Regions from separate parts of the Enterobacter sp. PL_is514 genome, predicted to be linked through region 1. Evidence: predicted binding sites of a transcription regulator. Region 1 holds the regulator's gene; the other holds the start of a gene.
What was found. The regulator LexA, encoded in region 1, represses DNA repair genes until DNA is damaged. The targets are predictions, from matches to a motif close to TNCTGTATGTACATACAGNA.
Positions count from the first base shown of each region.

Region 2: mutH (DNA mismatch repair endonuclease MutH) is a predicted target of LexA. The motif match lies at 1,706-1,725, and genes of this name have one in related genera.

Region 1 is NZ_JBVPGN010000031.1:66,141-69,556, reverse strand. Features, by position in the region: gene plsB (glycerol-3-phosphate 1-O-acyltransferase PlsB) at 1-859, opposite strand, end outside; gene AC0TNG_RS11310 (diacylglycerol kinase) at 1,014-1,382, shown strand; gene lexA (transcriptional repressor LexA) at 1,491-2,099, shown strand; gene dinF (MATE family efflux transporter DinF) at 2,163-3,416, shown strand, end outside.
Region 2 is NZ_JBVPGN010000026.1:228,904-232,319, forward strand. Features, by position in the region: gene ptsP (phosphoenolpyruvate--protein phosphotransferase) at 1-728, opposite strand, end outside; gene rppH (RNA pyrophosphohydrolase) at 741-1,271, opposite strand; gene mutH (DNA mismatch repair endonuclease MutH) at 1,955-2,647, shown strand; gene AC0TNG_RS03865 (YgdI/YgdR family lipoprotein) at 2,776-2,994, shown strand; gene AC0TNG_RS03870 (NADP(H)-dependent aldo-keto reductase) at 3,126-3,416, shown strand, end outside.

The DNA.
Region 1 (3,416 bases):
CGTTATGAACGTTGATGCCCTGGTAGAGACGGTTCCAGGTAAAGCCGAGAATACGATCGGACAGGCGAATCATCTCATAAGAGAAGTTCGCTGCAATCTCTTCCATCAGCGCAATGGCGTTCTGCTGGGCTTTCTCATGCGATATTTTCTTGCTGCGCGCTTCGTCTTCAACGGCGCGGGCAATCGCTTTGGAGGCCAACAGCTTGTTGAACAGATCCTGACGCGCCGGGAGACGCGGCCCAACGGCAGCAAGGCGCTGACGGGCGAAGTGCATACGCGCCACGCGCGCCAGTTTTTGCGCGATGATCTTGTCGGTGCCGTGCTCGTCCGCCATTCGACGCAGCGAAACGGAAGGGGAGAAACGCACAAAGCTGTCGCGTCCCAGCCAGGAGACCGCGAAGAACTTCTGGATGCCGTTAAGCATGCGCAGCGGCGGGTTCTCTTCACCTTTTTCACGGCCCGGACGACGACCAAACATCACCGATACCGGCACCATCTGCACATCCAGATCGGGGTTGCTGCGGTGCAGGTCGAGATAGTCATGGAACAGCTTGATGGACTCTTCTTTTGGCGTGTAGTAGGTAAACACGCGCGGTCCACCGTGAATGAACACGTAGCGCGGCAGCAGCGTACCGTCAACTTCAAGCGGTTCAAGCGGGTCAGGTAAGTCATGCGCCAGACACTGGGCGCGAAGCGTCAGTAAGTCTGCCTTCGAGTTATAAGGCAAAACGTACATAATAGGACGTGACGTATCGAGTCCCAATTCCAGCGCGGGTTCTGCTGGGATAGACTTGCTTTTTACCAGGATGCTTAATGGTAAATTAAGTAATTTGTAGTAAATTCGTGGCCAGCCGGACATAAACGATGTAAAGCCTCTGGTTAATAATGCAATTGCGGCGCAAGGATAACAGAAAGCGCGCAAAATTTCTGTTGTTACCCGTCATACTTCAGGCTGTAGCGAAACGCGCTACAGTTCCTGTTACTGACGCTTTTTTTCATAAAAGGTTCTTTTAATGGCCAATAATACCACTGGGTTAACGCGTATCATCAAAGCCGCCGGCTATTCATGGAAAGGTTTCCGTGCCGCGTGGATCAACGAAGCCGCCTTTCGCCAGGAGGGCATCGCCGCTATCATCGCGGTGATCGTCGCCTGTTTCCTTGATGTTGATGCGATTACCCGCGTACTTCTTATCGGTTCCGTGCTTCTGGTGATGATAGTGGAAATTCTTAATAGCGCTATTGAGGCCGTGGTTGATCGCATTGGTTCAGATTTCCATGAACTTTCTGGCCGTGCAAAAGACATGGGCTCTGCTGCCGTGTTGCTGGCGATTATCACTGCCGCTATCACCTGGGTCACGCTGCTTTGGTCACATTTCCGATGAGCCTCGAGGAATAATTAAGTCCCTGGTTTTTTGTGCAGTTTTTGGTTCCAAAATCGCCTTTGACTGTATATACTCACAGCATAACTGTATATACACCCAGGGGGCGGAATGAAAGCGTTAACGACCAGGCAGCAAGAGGTGTTTGATCTCATCCGGGATCATATCGGCCAGACGGGTATGCCACCCACGCGTGCGGAAATCGCGCAGCGTCTGGGCTTCCGTTCTCCGAATGCTGCCGAAGAACACCTGAAAGCGCTGGCGCGTAAGGGCGTGATTGAGATTGTTTCGGGCGCGTCACGGGGTATCCGCCTGCTGGTGGAAGAAGAGACGGGCATTCCGCTGGTGGGGCGTGTTGCTGCCGGTGAGCCTTTACTGGCACAGCAGCATATTGAAGGCCATTACCAGGTCGATCCAGCCATGTTCAAACCGAGCGCTGATTTCCTGCTGCGCGTCAGCGGTATGTCGATGAAAGACATCGGTATTCTTGACGGCGATCTGCTTGCGGTGCATAAAACACAGGATGTGCGTAACGGCCAGGTAGTCGTCGCGCGCATTGATGATGAAGTCACCGTCAAACGTCTGAAAAAACAGGGGAACACCGTTCAGCTACTGCCTGAAAACAACGAGTTCTCCCCGATTGTGGTCGATCTTCGCGAACACAACTTCTCTATCGAAGGGCTGGCGGTTGGGGTCATTCGCAACGGCGAATGGCTGTAACCTCTTCCTGACAGGCTATGGCGCCGCTGTAGCCTGCTTCATTCTCCACACCCGGTATTTTTCATGTCACTGCTGACGGCATCCGATAAGGCATTGTGGCGTCTTGCTCTGCCGATGATCTTCTCCAATATTACCGTTCCCTTGCTGGGTCTGGTCGATACGGCCGTTATTGGCCATCTTGATTCGCCTGTTTATCTTGGCGGCGTGGCGATTGGCGCGACGGCAACCAGCTTCCTGTTTATGCTGCTGCTCTTTTTGCGTATGAGCACCACCGGGCTCACGGCACAGGCTTATGGTGCAAAAGATCCGCTGCGTCTGGCGCGCGCGCTGGTCCAGCCGCTGATCCTCGCGCTTGGCGCGGGGGCGTTAATCGTTTTATTGCGTGCGCCCCTGATCGACCTTGCGCTTCATGTTGTTGGCGGCAGCGAGGCGGTATTAGAGCAGGCGCGACGTTTCCTTGAAATCCGCTGGCTCAGCGCGCCCGCGTCACTGGCTAACCTGGTTCTGCTGGGGTGGCTATTGGGCGTGCAGTACGCCCGTGCACCCGTGATTTTGCTGGTGGTGGGTAACCTGCTCAATATCGTTTTGGATGTCTGGCTGGTCATGGGTCTGCATATGAACGTGCAGGGCGCGGCGCTGGCGACGGCGATTGCCGAGTACGGAACTTTTATTATTGGCCTGTGGATGGTCTGGCGCGTGCTGGCGATGCGCGGCATCTCCCTGGCGCTGCTCAAAACCGCATGGCGCGGCAATATCCGTAAGCTGCTGGCGCTTAACCGAGACATCATGCTGCGCTCGCTTCTTCTTCAGCTCTGCTTCGGGGCGCTGACGGTTTTCGGGGCTCGACTGGGGCCAGAAATCGTTGCGGTCAACGCAGTATTGATGACGCTACTGACCTTTACCGCCTACGCGCTGGACGGTTTTGCCTATGCGGTAGAAGCGCATTCCGGGCAGGCGTACGGTGCGCGCGAAAGCGGGCAGCTTCGGGACGTCTGGCGGGCAGCCTGCCGCCAGTCGGGACTGGTGGCGCTGGCGTTCGGTCTGGTTTACGCCTTCTTTGGTGAGCAGATCGTTGCATTGCTGACGTCTATCCCTGCGCTGCGCGAGCTGGCGAGTCACTATCTCATCTGGCAAGTCGTCTTACCGGTGGTCGGCGTCTGGTGTTATCTGCTGGACGGCATGTTTATTGGTGCGACGCGCGGAGCGGAAATGCGTAACAGTATGGCGGTTGCAGCGGCCGGGTTTGGTCTGACGCTGCTGACGCTCCCCTGGCTGGGTAATCACGGTTTGTGGCTGGCCCTGGCCGTTTTCCTCTCG
Region 2 (3,416 bases), on a different contig from region 1:
TCAAAGATCGCCGCCGTCTCTTTTTGCGCGCCTGCGGCGAAGCGCTTGCTGTAACGACGAAACTCATTCGCCGCCTCTTCCAGCGCAGCGGTGAGACGCTCGCGCTCAAGGGCTTCATCAAGCGTTGAGGCTTCGTAAACCTGCTCCATCAGCGGCAGCGTAGCGTCCATCCAGCCTTCCGCTATCGCCACGCCTGGCGATGCCGGAAGGGCACGAATGCGCGTATGGCGATACTGACCAAAAAGCGCGGCAAGCTGGGACTGGGAGAGGATCGCAGCCATCTGCGTGGCCAGCGTGACGAGGAAAGACTCCTCGCTTTCGTCGTACTGACGTAGCTCACGCTGCTGGACGACCAGCACGCCGAGCAGCTGGCGACGCTGAATGATCGGCACGCCAAGGAAAGCGCGGAAGCGCTCTTCTTTTACGGAAGGGATGTACTTAAAGCTGGGGTGTTTTTGTGCGTCAGCAAGGTTGATGGGTTCAGCCAGCCGCCCGACCAGACCCACGATACCTTCATCAAATGCGAGCGTTACGGTGCGTCCACGTGGTTTTTTCAAACCACGGGTTGCCATCAGGTAATAGCAGCGCCGATCGTGGTCGGCCAGATACACCGAACAGACCTCGGTTTCCATCGCAAGACAGATGTCGGTGACCAGAATATTCAGCGCCTCGTTCAGACGCGGCGCGCTGGCCACCTTCTCGACTATTTCTCGCAAGCGGGTGAGCATGATTTGCGTAGCTTAACCTCTTTTACGTCGCCAGGCAGGTGCGCTCTGCGGCTTAGGCGGGATCTCCTGAAGCTGCATTACCACACTTGCAAACTCTTTCATCACCCTACGGTAAACATCGCGTTTAAATGACACGACCTGACGAACAGGATACCAATAGCTCACCCAGCGCCAGCCATCGAACTCCGGCGTACTGCTGGTTTGCATATTGATGTCTGAATCGTTGCCCACCAACTGCAACAGAAACCACTTTTGTTTCTGGCCGATACAAACCGGCTTTGTGTCCCAACGCACCAAACGTTTCGGTAACTTGTAACGCAACCAGTTGCGGGTCGAAGCCAGGATGCGAACATCTTTTCGGCTTAAACCGACCTCTTCAAAAAGCTCCCGGTACATCGCTTGTTCTGGGGACTCTCCCGGATTGATCCCGCCTTGCGGGAACTGCCAGGAGTGCTGACCATATCGCCGGGCCCACATCACCTGGCCCTGACGATTACAAATTACTATTCCTACGTTCGGGCGGTAGCCATCGTCATCAATCACCGGACTACCCCAAACTAAACCTTATATATGAATGATTGTTTCACACTACAGGGAGGCGGTAAACCACTCTCTTACAGGGCTGCAACCTAATAACATTTGAATAACTCACAAATAAGTGCTGAGTTATAAACAGATGAGTGGCAGTGAAGGGAATTTTATTCACCTTTTCTGTGGATATAGTTGTGAAGAAGTGTCTGATTACCGATGAACAACCTTAAACGCTGCCATATCCCCTCTTTCACCTGAATTCAATAATGCAATTATTTTCATATAGTTAAATGTATTTCCATGAACACAAAACAGAATAGCGTGACGATCGTCACATCAGGGATCGTCGTGCTGATGAAAGATCGAACAGCGTCGGTTTTATCCACAGATTGTGCCAATAAGTTAGTCACAATTTGTTTGAAAATTCGATTTTCATCGCACGTCAAGGCTGTAAATTGAAACAGTAGTCAGGGTTATGCCCAGTTATCCCATTTTTCTGTGGATAACATGGTGTAAGATCCTGTTCATTGTCAGTGACCAGATTTGAACAACCGGTTTTCTGACTCGGGTGAAACGATTTCAAACCCATAAAAAAACCTATAAATCATACACATGGAATATTGGTACAGAAATAGTTAAACTCTATCCACAGGGGACAATTTCTTCGTTTATTTTTTAATCAAAAGGTTACCGTCATGCATCCGCTTACACCCTTGCTCTCACCGCCGTCCAGCGAGGGCCAGTTGCTCCAGCAGGCACAGCGTCTTGCGGGCTTTTCGCTTGGCGAGCTGGCGGCAATGGCAGGGCTTCCGATCCCGAAGGATCTTAAGCGGGATAAAGGCTGGATCGGCATGCTGCTTGAGCTGTGGCTGGGTGCGAGCGCAGGGAGCAAACCCGAGCAGGATTTTGCAGCACTTGGCGTGGAGTTAAAAACCATCCCAATAGATAGCCAGGGCAAGCCGCTTGAAACCACCTTTGTCTGCGTTGCGCCATTAACCGGCAACACCGGCGTGACGTGGGAAACCAGCCACGTTCGCCACAAGCTGAAGCGCGTGTTGTGGGTACCGGTTGAAGGCGAGCGACAGATCCCCCTGGCCGACCGTCGCGTTGGCGCGCCGCTGCTTTGGAGCCCGAACGAGGATGAAGAGCATCAGCTTCGGCTGGACTGGGAGGAGCTGATGGACATGATCGTTCTTGGGCAGGTAGAGCGCATCACCGCCCGACACGGAGAAGTGTTACAGCTGCGTCCGAAAGCGGCCAACAGTAAAGCGCTTACCGAGGCCATCGGCGCACAGGGTGAGCCGATACTGACGTTGCCGCGCGGTTTTTATCTTAAAAAGAATTTCACCAGCGCGCTCCTGGCACGTCATTTCCTGTTAAAAACATAGTTTTTTACTTATTTTGCGAGCTCTCAAACATAATCGACTGCTTTTTAAGATTTTACTGCTTCCTCAAGTCGCCATATCGGGTTAATACTAGATTATGATTTGATACGCGCCAGATGAGGACGATAACGATGAAAAAATGGGCAGTGTTAGTTTCAGCAGTCGGTTTAGCGTTTGCCGTATCGGGCTGTAGCAGCGATTACGTCATGGCGACAAAAGACGGTCGAATGATCCTGACCGACGGCAAACCCGAAGTTGACGATGATACCGGTCTGGTCAGCTACCGCGACCATGAAGGCAATAAAATGCAGATCAATCGCGACGAAGTATCGCAAATTATCGAGCGATAAACAGAGAGAGGTCAGTCGCTTGCTGACCTTTTTGATTTTTTTCTTCCCCTTTTGCTTCCCCTCTGCCATGTTTATATTCCTTTGTCGGGCACGCCCTGACGCGGTCTATAAGTCTACTGAGGAAGCCGGCTATGCATTATCACCGTATCCCCCACAGCGCTCTGGAAATAAGCCAACTGGGGTTGGGCACGATGACATTTGGTGAACAAAACAGCGAAGCCGATGCCCATGCACAACTCGATTACGCCGTCAGCCAGGGGATTAACCTGATTGATGTCGCGGAGATGTACCCTGTTCCGCCACGTCCGGAAACGCAGGGACTTACCGAAACCTACGTCGGTAACTGGCTGGCAAAACACGGCAACCGTGAAAAGCTGGTGATTGCCTCAAAAGTCAGTGGCCCCGCACGCAACAACGATACC